One region of the Stenotrophomonas sp. TWI587 genome, then DNA from elsewhere that is predicted to be linked to it. Evidence: riboswitches for the same ligand, from Rfam matches in the RefSeq annotation. Region 1 holds a riboswitch; the other holds the start of a gene.
What was found. Region 1 has a riboswitch for thiamine pyrophosphate ahead of ABE464_RS04180 (TonB-dependent siderophore receptor). Riboswitches for the same ligand answer to the same signal wherever they lie in the genome.
Positions count from the first base shown of each region.

Region 2: linked by a shared signal. The riboswitch ahead of thiC (phosphomethylpyrimidine synthase ThiC) and the one ahead of ABE464_RS04180 (TonB-dependent siderophore receptor) in region 1 are both predicted to bind thiamine pyrophosphate.

Region 1 is NZ_JBDJMW010000002.1:229,269-236,866, reverse strand. Features, by position in the region: gene ABE464_RS04190 (TonB-dependent receptor) at 41-2,092, shown strand; partial or broken gene pnuC (nicotinamide riboside transporter PnuC) at 2,186-2,737, opposite strand; gene ABE464_RS04180 (TonB-dependent siderophore receptor) at 2,734-4,899, opposite strand; TPP riboswitch at 4,967-5,062, opposite strand; gene ABE464_RS04175 (phosphotransferase) at 5,103-6,239, opposite strand; gene ABE464_RS04170 (hypothetical protein) at 6,340-7,598, opposite strand, start outside.
Region 2 is NZ_JBDJMW010000008.1:45-7,642, reverse strand. Features, by position in the region: gene ABE464_RS13790 (winged helix-turn-helix domain-containing protein) at 1-2,120, opposite strand, end outside; gene ABE464_RS13785 (ion channel) at 2,371-3,048, opposite strand; gene thiC (phosphomethylpyrimidine synthase ThiC) at 3,146-5,023, opposite strand; TPP riboswitch at 5,165-5,266, opposite strand; gene ABE464_RS13775 (BCCT family transporter) at 5,556-7,124, shown strand.

The DNA.
Region 1 (7,598 bases):
CATCGCCAGCGGACCCCTCTTTCCCAGGAGTACTGCGTCGATGTTGCCCCCCTCTCCCCGTTCCCGTCGTTCCGTTGCCACCCTGACTGTCGCCATCGGTCTTGCCCTGGCCAGCCAGGCGCATGCAGATGCCTCCGCAGATGCCGCCTCGACCAGGCAGATGGACACGGTCGTTGTCACCGCCACCGGCGCCCAGCAGTGGATCAAGGACGCTCCAGCCAGCATCAGCGTGATCACCCGCGAGGAGATCGAACGCAAGCCGGTCAGCAGCATCGGCCAATTGCTGAGCACCGTGCCCGGCGTGACCGGCGGTTATGCGCTGTCTGGCGCGCAGTCCAAGATCCGCCTACGCGGCCTGCCCGAGCAGTACACCCTGATCCTCATCGATGGCCGCCGCCAGGGCAATTCCTCGGGCGTGAACTACCGCGATGATCTGGGTCCGCAGGATCTGAACTGGCTCTCGCCGGACATGATCGAGCGCATCGAGGTGGTCCGCGGGCCGATGTCCTCGTTGTACGGCTCGGATGCCATGGGCGGGGTGATCAACATCATCACCCGCAAGATCGCCGACGAATGGGGCGGCTCGGTCACCTTCAACTACAGCAAGCCCGATTCCCCCACCCGGGGTGATACCACCCAGATGGGCGCGTTGTTCAGTGGCCCACTGACCGAGAACCTGGGCCTGCGCGTCGGCGCCAATGTCACCAACCGCGAATCGGATACCGGCCGCCGGCAGACGCCCGGCAACAAGGCCGAGAACGCCAACGCCCTGCTCAACTGGCGCGTCAACGACGACCACACCGTGGGCTTTGAAGCCTCGCGCGGCGAGCAGCGCAACAGCGGTGCCGGTGCGGTGGGTGCGTGGGGGCTGTCCAAGCTGGTGCAGACCGGCTACGTGGTCATGCACGATGGTCGCTACGGCGATGCCGCCACGTCCAAGACGACGTTGGTGCAGAACGATTACGAAGACAAGGGCAGCGCCGTCGGCAACCACTCCAAGGAGACGGTGTTCGATACCGCGTTCACCCGCAGCTTCCACTGGGGCTTCGAGCAGAGCCTGAACGTGGGCGGCCAATGGAAGCGCGAAGAACTGAAGAACAGTGACACCATCGGCACCGTGCCGGTGACCTGGACCGGCACTGGCCGCATCAGCCCGGTCAGCGAAGCCGACTCCTGGGCGCTGTTCGCCGAAGACCACATCACCCTGCACGAGCGTTTCATCCTGACCGTGGGCCTGCGCTGGGACAACACCGACAACTACGACGACAACCTGAGCCCGCGCGTCTACGGCGTGTGGCACCCGTCCGATGACTGGACCGTGCGCGGTGGTGTCTCGCAGGGCTTCCGTGCGCCCACGCTGAAGCAGGGCACGGCCGGCGCGGCGACGCAGTCCGGTGGCAACGGCTGTACTGCCCTGACTGCCGAAGGCTGGACCAACCGCTCGGTCAGCGCCGATGGCACCACCGGCTGCTACATGGCCGGCAATCCGAACCTGGAACCGGAAACCAGCACCAACTACGAGCTGGGCGTCGGCTTCGACAAGAACGGCTGGTCGGCCTCGGCCACCTACTTCCTCACCGATTTCGATGACAAGATCCAGCAGGTTCCGCTGCGCGAGATTCCCGGCCAGACGACCAGCTTCGTCAACGGGTTCTGGTGGACGGTCGCGCAGAACATCCAGAAGGCCCGCACCCGCGGCGTGGAAGCCAGCGTCACCGTGCCCCTGCATGAGCGACTGAACTGGATCACCAACGCCACGCGCATGCTGGAATCGAAGAACCGCACCACCGGTGCGAGTCTGCTGGTGGTGCCCAAGCTGACCGCCAACACCTCGCTGGACTGGCAGGTCACCGATGCCTGGTCGCTCAACCTGAGCGCGCAGCACATCGGCGAACAGCTGGTGTCCTCCACCAGCGCCACGTTTGCCAAGGCGTACACCACCTGGGATCTGGTCACCGGCTACGACGTCAACGAGCACCTGACCGTGCGCGCGGGCGTGCTCAACCTCGGCGATGTCTCCACCATCGAGGAAGGCAACAACTACGACGGCGGTGCACGCACCTTCTTCGTGGGTGCCACGGCGCGGTTCTGACCGCGCCGGGTCCAGTGCAGACCTGAAGCAACGAAGGGCGGCGCGGACATAAACGCGCCGCCCTTCTGCGTTGTGGAGCAGCGCGTCGTTGCGCGCCACCGTCCATGCCCGCAACCCCATCACGGCCAGGCCGACGAACACCAGATACAGCACCGCGGTCACGTGCAGTGACTTGACCATGTACATGCCGACATAGACGACGTCGACCAGGATCCACAGCCACCACGCGGCCGTATGCCGCCGTGCCTGCCACCACTGGGCGACCAGGCTCAGTGCGGCCAGCATCGCATCGAGCCATGGCAACGCCGCATCGGTGTAGAAATGCATCGCCGCACCGAGCGCGATGCCGAAGGCCACGCCGATGCCCAGGTCACGCCACAACGCGATCCGCGCCAGCGGCACGATCGCAACCCGGCCGTCCTCCTGGGCCTGGCCACGCCAGCGCACCCAGCCGTAGACCAGGAAGCCACCGAAGACAACCTGCAGCAGCGTGTCCGAGTACAGCCGTGCCTCGGCGAACACCAGCGCGTACAGCGCGACCGAGATCAGCCCGACCGGCCAGGCAATGGTGACCCGGCGCGTCATCAGCCACACGCCAAGCATGCTGACGATGGCGGCCGACCATTCCAGGATCGCCGGGTTCATAGCGCGAACGTCACCGACAACCGCGCCTGACGCGGTGCACCCGGGAACAGGTAGTAGTCGCCCGAGCTGCTGCCGGTGTCACGCCAGTAGAAGCGGTTGAACAGGTTGTCCACCGAGAGGTTCCAGGTCACCGGATGCTCACCCACATGGTGTTTGAAGCGCAGGCCCGCATCGAACACGCTGTAGGCCGGTGCGCTCACGCGGCCATCGGCGGTGGCCACGTTGGAAGCGGCGTAACGCCAGCCGCCGGTCAGCCCCAGGCCAGTCACGAACGGCAGCTGATATTCCGCGTGCACGGTCGCACGCGTCTTGGGCACGTTGATCAGCTGGTGACCTTCGTAGTCCGGCGTGCCGGCGTCGCGTGCGCGGGCGCGCAGCACACTGGCGCTGGCGGTCAGCGACAGGCGCTCGGTGAGCTGGCCCTGGGCGGTGAGCTCCAGCCCGGTGTGGGTCTGCTGCCCCTCCTGGACGAAGATGTAGCCCGCATCGCTGCCGTCCGGCTTGGCGTACTGGAACGGCTGGGAGGTGCGGAACAGCGCCGCTCCCAACGTCAGGGCATCGCTGGGCACGTACTTGACGCCCACTTCGGTCTGGCGCGACAGCACCGCAGGCAGGAACGTGCCTTCGTTGGAGGTCCAGAACGGCGCTTCCTGGCCGAGCGAGATGCCCCGCACGTAGCTGACATAGGCGTTGACCTCCTCGGTCGCCTTCCAGACCAGCGCGGTCTGCGGCAGGAAGCGCGACAGGCGGCTGTGGCGCTCCGGGTTGCCGCCCTTGTCATAGGCACGCTCGTCCAGACGGACAAAGCGGCCACCGGCCAGCCACTGCCAGTCACCCAGGCTCATCCGGTCCAATGCGAACACCGCAGTCTGCGCACTGTCCAGACGCCGCGCGGAGGGGCCCGGCATCAGCGGTGAAGGTTCGAACTGCGGCACCTGTGCGTCGTGGATGTTGGCGGTGCCCACGTACTCGTTGACGTTGCGGCGCTTGTCCACGGTGCGCTCGAAACGATCCGCGCCCACACTTACTTCATGACGGACATCGCCGGTGGCGAAACTGCCACGCAGCTCGCCACGGAATTCCAGGTTGCGGCGGGTGTCGTCCGGGCTGCGGTAATCGTAGATGTCGTAGTCGCCGTTGGGCGCGAAGTAGTTGCCTGGCACGCTGCCATCGGCGCAGCCGGCGGCGTAGTAGCAGCCGTAGGCGAAGGCGACGTTGTCGTCGATCACCGAGCGGCTGTAGCTGGCCGATACCCGCGATTGCCACGTCGGGCTGAAGTCGTAGGTATGCAATGCAGTGAGGTTGGTGCTGTCGATGCCGACCGGCCGCTGCCACGCCTGGTAGCCCAGCATGTGCTTGCGGTCCACGCCGCGCGGCAGCTCGGTGGCCCCCAGCAACTGATAGCCCGAGGCCGAGCGCTGCGCGCTGGTCTGGTAGTTGGCATCCACCTCCAGCTTGCCACGCTCGCCGATCAGCCAGTCGGTGGCCAGCGAATAGAAGTTGCGACGGCCGTCGGCATGGTCGATGTAGGAATCGCTGTCTTCCCAGGCGGCATTGAAGCGCACGCCAAAACGCGGCGACAGCCAGTGGCCGAGATCCACCGCGGTGTAGCGCGAGCCTTCCGAATCCGTGCCGAGGGTGACATTGCGGACCTCGGCCGGGCGCTTGCCCACGTAGTTGATGATCCCACCCGGTGCCATCACGCCCGCGGCGAGGCCGGCCTCGCCCTTGAGGATCTCCACCGACTGGATGTTCTCCAGCGCCAGGCGCTGCTCGCCGGTGATGGCCAGGCCGTTGAAGCGGTAGCCGGTAGCGGTATCCAGCGGGAAGCCGCGGATCGCGATGTTCTGGTAGTAACCGACCGGCGCGTAGCTGTCGCCCAGCGAGGCATCGTTGCTGGCCAGCTCGGACAGCGTGCGGACCTGGCGGCTGTCCAGCAGGTCGCGACCCAGGACGTTCACCGAGGCCGGCGTGCTCTTCCAGTCACCCGCACCGAAACTGCTGGTCTGCGTGGTGGTGGCCGCCGGCTGATGTGCCTGCACGCGCACGGCGGCGAGCTCGGTCGGCGAGCGCTCGGGCGCGTCCGCGAGATCGTTGGCATGGAGGGGCAGCGCGGCACAGAGGGCGGCGGACAACAGCGTGGGGCGGAAGCAACGGTTCATTCGATTCGTCATCAGCTGGGGGAGACGAAGCGAAGGCGCGCACGCGCACCGACCCATCACGGCGGTATGCCTGCTGCTCAAAGCTCCCTACGCCGGTGCAAACCGGATCAGGTTCCAAGGGACTCTCTCAGCCTGGTTTCGCCAGGCACCCCCGCTTCTGTGACTATTTCACTACAAATGGTACGGATAAGCGAGCCTGTCGCTCAGGCCGCGGCGTGCAGCGCCTTCAGCAGGCCCTGCCCCGGCGGGGTGCTGAACCAGTCAGCATGGCCCAGCAGGAAGGTGTGGTAGGCCACGTCGGCGTTGGCCGGCGAGTGGGTCACGGCTTCGAAGTACTCCACTTCCGACAGGGCGAAGTCGAGTTGGACGACCGGCAGCAGATCGGCCAGCAGGTGCACGCGCTCGGCAGACAGCGGCTCGATGTCGCGGTAACCGGCCAGCAGTGCCAGCGCGATATCCGCACGTACCGCCGCCTCGCCGCGCTCCAGCGCCAGCCAGGCGATGGCGTTGCGTTCGATGGCGGTGGCCAGGTCGAACAAGGCACTGGTCGGTGAGGCCAGGCCAACATCCAGCACGGTATCGACGACGGACGTATCGCCGTGCTGACGCCAGAGCAGGTTGGACACATGCCAGTCGTTGTGCGCCCAGAGGCGGGGCTCGGCCTGCAGGCGCTCGGCCAGCCCGGCGTGCCAGGGCAGCAGCGCCCGCTGCAGATCGGCCTGCCAGTCCTGTCGCGCAAGGTAGGCCGCCAGGCCCGGACGATCACCGAGCCCGGCCTGCAGGGCGGCAATGGGATCGGCGGCGCGGATCAGATCATCGCGCGCGACCAGCAGGTGGGTGCTGCGTTGGGGTGCGTGATAGCTGGCCGACGCGCGGTGCAATCGCGCCAGCATCCGGCCCGCCTCGCGCGCCTGCGCGGAATCGGTCAGCAACGTCCAGGACGGCGCGTCGCGGTAGATGTCCTGGCCGCAGCCCACGGTATGCAGCTCGTAGGTCCAGCAATCGTGTTCGACGGCCGTTGTACCGTCGCGGTCATGCAGCACCTCGACCACCGGCACACCCTGGGCAGCCAGGTGCTGGAGCAGACGATGCTCTTCGGTCAGGCCGGCCGCGCTGCGGACGCTGCCATGATGACGCTTGACGAACACCCTGCCCCCCTCGCTCTCGACAATGGCGGCGGCAGACATCGGCCGGGGGCTGTGCCACAGCACGTGGCACTGGCCATCCAGCTGCGGGAACCGCCCGCGCAGCCAGGTGATCTCGCGGTCGGTGATGGCCGGCCAATCGGCGGCGACCTCATCGTTGTTGAGGCCTTGGACGCGGTGGGGGCTGTTGCTCATGGGATAACGGGTCGATGACGGCGAGAGGCACGCTGTCACCAGACAGTGGGCGCGGCGAGGATACCAAGCCGGGCCCACAGAGGGGGAGCACTCCACTGCCTCAGGGTGTGCCGTCGCCTTGTTTCGCTGCGGCCGGCCTGGCCGGCAGCAGCCGCGGCTGCTTGGCATACCAGTCGCGGGCGCCGGCAAGGTGCCACTTGCGCTGCTCGCCCTGCAGCTCGATCCCGGCCCCGAGCACACCCCAGCGCAGATAGAGATCGCCACGCCGCTTGGCGTGACTCAGATCCAGCCGGGCCTGCAGGGACAGCCGCTCGTTCTCGGCCTGCAGGTCCTCCACGATCAGCTCGCCACTGCGCCAGCGCAGCTGCCCACTGGCCTGCACCTCGCCGGAATCCAGCATCCCCAGCACCCAGCGCGGGTACTCGCTGCGCTGGGCGAATACCCCGAGCAACGGCCCGGCATCGCGCAGGCGCAGGTCCGCCAGCCCGTCCACCTGGAACGGCGCGGCGGCATCAATGTGGCCGCTGCGGATCGCGACCTTGCCCCACCAGCGGCCGTCACTCTTTTCATCGCCTACATGGATGTTGCGCAGGTCCACGGTGGTGCCACCGAGATCGAACTGGCGGCTGTCGAAATCCGCACGCTGCAGTCGCGCCTGCAGTTGCGCATCGCCGCGCATGGCGATGCCGGCGACGCTCAGCCGGGCACCGGTGCCGCGCAGATCGGCACTGCCCTTGCCCACCCGGCCGGACGCATCCAGCGACACATCACCGCTGAGCAGGCCGGTACCGCCGAGCAGGCGCACGTTGTCGTTGCCCAGATACCGGTTGTAGGCGGTGAGGTCCGGCACCCGTGCATCGGTGAAGCGCAGCTGTGCCCGCATCCCGTCACTCAACTGCTTCAAACGCGCATCGCCGCGCAGCGTGAGCGCGAGCTGTCTGCCATCGAACAACAGCGCCTTCGGCGCATTGGTCGGCGCGGCCTGGAATCGGGGGATCTGCACCTTCAGCTCTGCCTGCGGCGGCTCGCCCTCCACGATCCGGCCTTGTGCATGGGCATCGCCCCGCATGCGCACGCCTGCCACCTCGGCCACGGCCGCCACCTGCGGAATATCCACCGTGCTGCCCGGTGCAAGCTCACCGTCTGCAATGATGACGTCCGCCTTGAGCAGGCCACCCCCATCAAGATGGAACCAAGGCTTTTTCACGAACAGATCGCTGATCCAGTTCAGCGACTGGAACTGCCATGCACCCTGCACCGTGCCGGACAGACGCGGCAGCAGCTCGGCAGGCGCCTGGAACGGAATCCTGCGGCCGGTCACCCGGACATCGGCGTTGAGCTCACTGCCCGTCTCCGCGT
Region 2 (7,598 bases), on a different contig from region 1:
CTGAGCCGTGCAAACGCGGTCGCACAGTCGGCGCGATTGGACAGGTAATCGATCTGCCCGTTGCCGGAGACGGTCCACGCCCGGTAACGCCAGCGCGACGGCTGGTCGTCACGCACCTGGCGGATGCTCTGCGGGGTGAGGGCCGCATCGGCCGACCACAGACCACTGGCCGACAGCCGGGTGAACAGCACGCGTTCGCCGGCCACGTCGTAGCGTGCCTGGGAGACACCCTCGATGCTGCCCAGCAGGCGCCACGGCGTGGTGGTCCGATCAAACAGGGACAGGCGCATCCGCTCGTCTTCATCACGCTCCACCACCAGCATCTGCCCAGGCCGTTGCCCGTACAGCGCCTGCAGTGGCTGCGCGGCGGGCACGTCCAGGCGGACCGTCTGCTCATCACGCGGGGAGACTTCGAAGACCGCCGGGTTGGCATGTTCGTCACGCCCCAGGACCAGCAGATGACGGCTGTCGCGCGACCAGTCCGGGATCTGGCGGGTTTCCGGGCGCAGGCCCTCGATCGGGCGCAGGGATTCGGGACGTTGCAGATCCGCCCACCACAGCGAATAGCTGCCTGACCGGTTGGAACTGAACACAAGTTGGCGGCCGTCCGGCGCGATCATCGGCTGCGCATCGCGACCGCCCGATGCGAACAGGCGCTCGGGAACACCCGGACCGTCGGCACCGATCGGCACCTTGAACAAACCGAACTGCGCCCGCCGGTGCATGAAGGCCAGCATGTTGTTGCTGCGCGAGAGCGCTGGTGACTGGGCATCGTCCAGACCCAGATCACGCAGCGTGCGCGTGCGTGTGTCCAGCTCATACAGGCGCGCTTCGCTGTCGACGCGGCGACCAAACACGATGTGGCGGCTGTCGCTGCGCCACGCCCAACCGCGGATCTCGGCCGAATCGTTGGTGAGCTGCTGGGGCGCGCCGCCTTCGGCCGGGATGCGCCACAGATCACCGACCTGCGGATTGCGCACGAACACGATCCAGCGGCCATCGGGCGAATAGCGCGGTGCGTACTCAAAGCTGTCCGGGTCCGTGTCGTACTTCAGCGCGCTCCAGCTACCGCTGGCGAGATTGAAGGTGCGGATGCCGCGGTGTGCATAGGTGCCCGACAGCGAGCCGAACAGCAGGCCGCGCCCATCCGGCGTCCAGTCGAAGCTGAGCAGCTCGGTGCCATCGCAGCGCGTGACATGACGCTGCGCGCCCCCGGTGGCGCTGGCGATGAGCACCTCGCAACCGCCCCCCGGGCCGAAACGCGCGAAGGCGATGTCACGGCCGTTGGGCGACCAGTTCGGGAACCGGTCCGAATAGGTGTCCGGCGTATCCATCAGGACGCGCGCAGGCGCATTGCCCGAGGTCTGCACCTTGATGACGCTGCCCTGCCGCGACGGCACGCCGGCTTCGTAGGCGACCTGGGAGCCATCCGGGGACAGCGTGGGATAGGTTTCAAAGCCCGCCGATGCCGTGATCAGGCGATACGGCCGCTCCGGGCTGCCGATCACGCGCGTGCCGTCCTCAACGGCCGCTTCCACCGGCGTGGCGGGACGCTCGCGCTGCACGAGCAGCGCAGCCATGACCAGCATCGCGATCAGCATCGTCAGGCCGATGGCCAGCAGCACATAGCGGCGGACGCGGCGCCACCGCCGGCGCATCGGGTTGTCCGCTTGCCGGAGGGGTACCGGCGTGTCACTACCGGGCAGTGCGGCATCGACGAGCACGCCCGTCGCTGCGTCGTCCGCCTCGCCCAGGACACGCGGCTCTTCCACCACGCTCACCGGCACCAGCAGGCGATAACCGGTCTTGGCAATGGTTTCGATATAGGCCGTGCCCGCGTCTTCGTCGGTGGCGAAGGCCTTGCGCAACTGGGTGACGGCCTGGGTGAGCACGTCATTGGTGGGCAGCGTATCGGGCCACACCTCAGCGAACAGTTCATCGCGCGTCACCACGGTACCGGGCGAGCGCATCAGCGCCTTCAACACGCCCAGTGCCTTCGGAGTGAGACGACGCGGGCGACGCACGCCCACCACCATGACTTCCCGCGAGGAAAGTACTACGGTGCAATCGCCGATTCGGACTACATCGGCGGCGGGTCGCTCACTGTCGTTGTTGATCATTCCGGTGACACGAGTGAATGCAGGACTACTGGAACGCAGCATTCATCACAATCGACAACGATCGAACGAACCGCCAGATTCCGCACAAACCATCAGCGCAAAGCGCAAAAACACTGAAGGCGGCGAATACTAGCCTATGTGGGTTAACCGCACCTGTGTGTGCGGCCAACATCAGGCTCTCTCTCGCCGACGAAATTACATAAATTGATTCAGCATTCGCGCCTCCGGGCGCGAATTTTTTATGCGCGATTCAGTTTTGTATGCGCCGGATCATGGTCAATCCGACCAAGCGCGAGACCACCAATGCTACGTACATCACGCCTGCAAACTGCTCCAGCATGACCAATGCCCGGGCTTGGGGATGGATCGGCACCACGTCGCTCAGTCCCACCCCGGACAGCAAGCTGAAGCTGAGATAAAGCAGCTCCATCCAGGTACGCAGTTCCGTCTCGCTGGTAGCCATGAAACTGCCCGGATACCACTGCTGGCAGAGCGCGAACGCGAAGGCGAAGGCCCACGCCAACAGCGTGAAGGTGGCCCCCGCCGCGAACAGCTCATCGCGGGTCACTTTGTGGTCCTGCAGCATGTAGGCAATCAGGCTGCCCGCCGTGTAGAAGTACAGCAGGCATTCGAGCAGTTGCGCCGTTGTCACCAGCGCCGGGCGCTCCAGCAGCGCGCCTGAGATGGAAAACACCACCGAAGGAATCGCCAGCAGCAGGGCCACCCACATGCCCAGTGGACTGCGTCGCACGACCCACAGGGCCAGGCCGAGCACGGCGATGCCGAATGCACCGAACAACGCACGGCTTGCACCGGCCTCGTCCATCGCGGGGTACAGCAGCACGCCGAGCAGCTGCACGGCCAGCAGCCACGCAGACGGATGCCGGCGTGCAATCGCCAACCATTTGGTGCTGCGTGCTATCGCCATCGTCGTCCCCGCCCCTGCCTGTTCGCGCCGAGCTTAGCCGGAATCACGCAGGCGGCGGATGATGGCCGTGGTGGTACCCACCACCACGGCCAGTGCCTCATTCCTGCCGATACACCTCGGCCCCGAGATCCCGGAACTGCGCGGATTTCTCGGCCATGCCGGCCTCCAATGCCTGCTGCGCATCCAGGCCCTGCCCGGCCGCATAGTCACGCACGTCCTGGGTGATCTTCATCGAGCAGAAGTGCGGGCCGCACATCGAACAGAAGTGGGCCAGCTTGTGCGCGTCCTTGGGCAGGGTCTCGTCATGGAATTCCTTGGCCTTGTCCGGGTCCAGCCCCAGGTGGAACTGGTCCTCCCAGCGGAATTCGAAACGTGCCTTGCTCAACGCGTTGTCGCGGACCTGCGCGCCGGGGTGGCCTTTGGCCAGATCCGAGGCATGCGCGGCGATGCGGTAAGCCATGATGCCGTCGCGCACGTCCTGGCGGTTGGGCAGGCCCAGGTGTTCCTTCGGGGTCACGTAGCAGAGCATCGCCGTGCCGTACCAGCCGATCATCGCCGCACCGATCGCACTGGTGATGTGGTCGTAGCCCGGCGCGATATCGGTGGTCAACGGGCCGAGCGTATAGAACGGTGCTTCACCGCACTCGCGCAACTGCTTGTCCATGTTCTCCTTGATCAGCTGCATCGGCACGTGGCCGGGGCCTTCGATCATGGTCTGCACGTCGTGCTTCCAGGCGATCTTCGTCAGCTCGCCCAGCGTCTCCAGTTCGCCGAACTGCGCGGCATCGTTGGCATCGGCGATGCAGCCCGGGCGCAGGCCGTCACCCAGCGAGAAGGTCACGTCGTAGGCCTTCATGATCTCGCAGATGTCCTCGAAGTGTGTGTAGAGGAAGTTCTCCTTGTGATGCGCCAGGCACCACTTGGCCATGATCGAGCCCCCGCGCGAGACGATACCGGTCACGCGCTTGGCGGTCAGCGGCACGTAGCGCAGCAGGACGCCGGCGTGGATGGTGAAGTAGTCCACGCCCTGCTCGGCCTGCTCGATCAGCGTGTCGCGGAAGATTGCCCAGTTCAGTTCCTCGGCACGGCCATCAACCTTCTCCAGCGCCTGGTAGATCGGCACGGTGCCGATCGCCACCGGCGAATTACGCAGGATCCACTCGCGCGTTTCATGGATGTGCTTGCCGGTGGACAGGTCCATCACGGTATCGCCGCCCCAGCGGATCGCCCAGACCAGCTTTTCCACCTCCTCGGCAATGCCTGAAGACACCGCGCTGTTGCCGATGTTGGCGTTGATCTTGGTCAGGAAGTTGCGGCCGATGATCATCGGCTCGCTTTCCGGGTGGTTGATGTTGTTGGGCAGCACGGCACGGCCGCGCGCGATTTCATCACGGACGAATTCGGGGGTGATGATCGTCGGGATCGAGGCGCCGAAGGACTCGCCGGGATGCTGCTGCAGCAGTGCGGCGTCGCGGATCGCGTCGAGCCGCTGGTTCTCGCGGATCGCCACGAACTCCATCTCCGGCGTGATGATGCCGCGCCGTGCGTAGTGCATCTGGGTGACATTGGCGCCTGCCCGTGCACGGCGTGGCTGCAACCGCGATGGGAACCGCACCGCATCCAGACGTGCATCGGTTTCGCGCGAGCGGCCGAACGCAGAACTCAGGCCCTCCAGTACCTCGGTATCGCCACGTTCGGCCACCCAGGCCGCGCGCAGCGCAGGCAGACCGGCGGAGAGGTCGATAGCGACAGCCGGATCGGTATACGGGCCGGAGGTGTCGTAGACGGTGACCGGCGCATTCTCTTCGCCGCCAAACAGGGTGGGCGTACGGGTCAGCGTGATCTCGCGCATCGGCACCTGCAGATCGCTGCGCGAGCCCTGTACATGGATCTTGTGCGAGCCGGGAATCGGCCGGGTGACCGATTCAGAGAGTTGCTGGGCCTGTTGCTGCAGGGCGGAGAGCTGTGCGTTCATCGAGGCATCGTCCTAGGTTCAATCCCCGCACAGGGACTGTGCGGTTCTATGCGAGGGATTCGCATGGGAGGGACGAAACGGCGGCGCTCGACGGACGGATTGCGGGCGGTCTCCGGGCATGGTGGCCCTACGGCGCAATACATCTGCAGATGCGAAGCTTCCCTACGCCGGTATCAACCGGATCAGGTTCGAAGGGACTGTCTCAACCTTGGCCATTGGGCCGCGGTACCCCCGCTTCGGGGCGAATTAGAGCACAAAGCCACGGCCAAGGGGCACGGAGGGAAGCCGCGATTGTTTCGGTCAACGTTGCGTGTGAACACAGCGCCGACATCGGATGCACTAGGATGCTGCAGCGCGGTATGCGGTGCGATCCGGGAGTGACGTCCCGATCGTGCGTACACCACGTCCTGCTCGACGCCATTGACGTCTGTACTGACCGGCCTCGACCGGCTTGATCCGCCCCAGTCGTTGCCGCTGTGCCGCTGGAGATTGCAAGCCTCGGCTCGCCCCTACTGATCGGAGACACGCCTGCATGGTGTTCCGCATTTCCATCGCACTGGTCGCACTGCTGGTGCTGATCGCCGGCCTCGCGCCGGGCCCCTTCAACGAGGTCGTCCAGAGCGGCCTGTCCACCATCATCCGCAGTACCGGCTGGCTGTACCTGTTGGTGGTGTTCATCACCCTCTCCTTCCTGATGTACCTGGCCTTCGGCCGCTTCGGATCGCTGCGCATCGGCGGCGAGGATGCCGAACCTGATTTCTCCAACGCGAGCTGGATGTCGATGCTGTTCGCCGCTGGCATGGGCATCGGCCTGGTGTTCTGGGGCGCGGCCGAACCGATCTCGCACTTCGTGAAGCCACCGGAAGGACTGGCACCGCAGAGCATGGAGGCGGCGCGCGCATCGATGCGCTATGCGTTCTTCCACTGGGGCCTGCACCCGTGGGCGATCTATGCACTGATCGGCCTGGCGATGGCGTGGTTCCAGTTCAACCGCAATGGCCGTGGACTGATCAGCGATCTGCTGCAGCCGATCATCGGTGCGCATCACCGCGGCTGGATGGGTACCGTGGTCAACGTGGCCGCCGTCGTCGCCACGGCAATCGGCGTGGCAACCACGCTTGGCTTTGGCACGATCCAGATCGCGGCCGGCCTTGAGCGCGTGTTCGGCATCCAGGCCACGGTGCCCGTGCAGTTGACCATCATCGCGGTGGCATTCGTGCTGTACATGGCCTCCACCACCAGCGGCGTGCACCGGGGCATCAAGTGGTTGTCCAATTTCAATCTCGGCCTGGCCGCGCTGCTGCTGGCGCTGATCCTGGTGCTGGGGCCGACCGGCTTCATCTTCGACACGTTCACCACCACGATCGGCTCGTATCTCAATTCGCTGGTGACGATGAGTCTGCGCATGTCGCCGTTCTCGGGCAGCACCTGGGTGGCGGACTGGACGATCTTCTACTGGGCCTGGTGGATCGCGTGGGCACCGTTCGTGGGCTCGTTCATCGCGCGCGTCTCGCGTGGGCGCAGCATCCGTGAGTTCGTGCTGGGCGTGGTGATCGCACCGAGCGTGCTGGGCTTCCTGTGGTTCTCGGTATTCGGTGGCACGGCGCTGTGGTCGCAGATCTTCGGCCACGTGGATCTGGCGCAGGCGCTGGGCAATGGCTACGAGACGGTGCTGTTCACGATGTTCGACAGCCTGCCGATGCCGACGGTGCTGTCGGTGGTCGCGCTGGTGCTGTTGATCATCTTCTTCGTGACCTCGGCCGATTCGGCGGTGTTGGTGCTGGCGACGATGTCGACGGAGGAGTCGGGTGATCCGCCGCTGGCACGCCGCATGGTGTGGGGCGTGGCGATTGCGTTGATCGCGGGCGTGCTGTTGCTGGCCGGTGGTCTCACTGCGCTGCAGGGGATGATCACGATCGCCGCGTTGCCGTTTGCGTTGTTGATGCTGGCGGTGATGTGGTCGTTGTACCGGGTGCTGGATATGGAGCATGCGCTGCAGCGCCGCCGTGCGCAGCGTGCGCGGCGGTTGATGGATGAGTGGATCGAGCGGGAGATCGCGGCGCAGGAAGAAACGCGCGATGAGGCGGCTCGGGCGCCTTAGGGGGTCGGGTTGGTCGGGTTGGTCGGCTTGGTCGCTTAGAGCGGCACGCTTCCCGGGCTATCGGTGGGCGGGCCGGGACGGGTGGGTTGGCGGGACACGCCGTGAATCCGTCCTTGGAGGCTCATGTCGCGCCATCCATGGCGCTCATGGTCCCGACAACCCACCCGCCCCGTCCCGCTCACAGTTTCATGGTGGTTCTGGGAGAGCAGCCGAGCGATGCTCGGCATGGCGCGCGTCCGACCGACAGTTTCAGAGTTCCAACGCGAGCAGCGTAGCCACGCTCGACACAGCCGATTTTTCGCGTAGTGCGCTTCAGGTCGTTTCGACAAAGCAGCCGAACACGGCCCGACGCAGCAGTGTGCTCGACGCATCGGATCCCCGCTAAGAAAATGCAGCCACGCATGGCGTGGCTCTACCGTTTTTGCCATGCGCACCGACCCATTGTGGGTGGGTCGGGGTGGGGGGGGGGGGGGG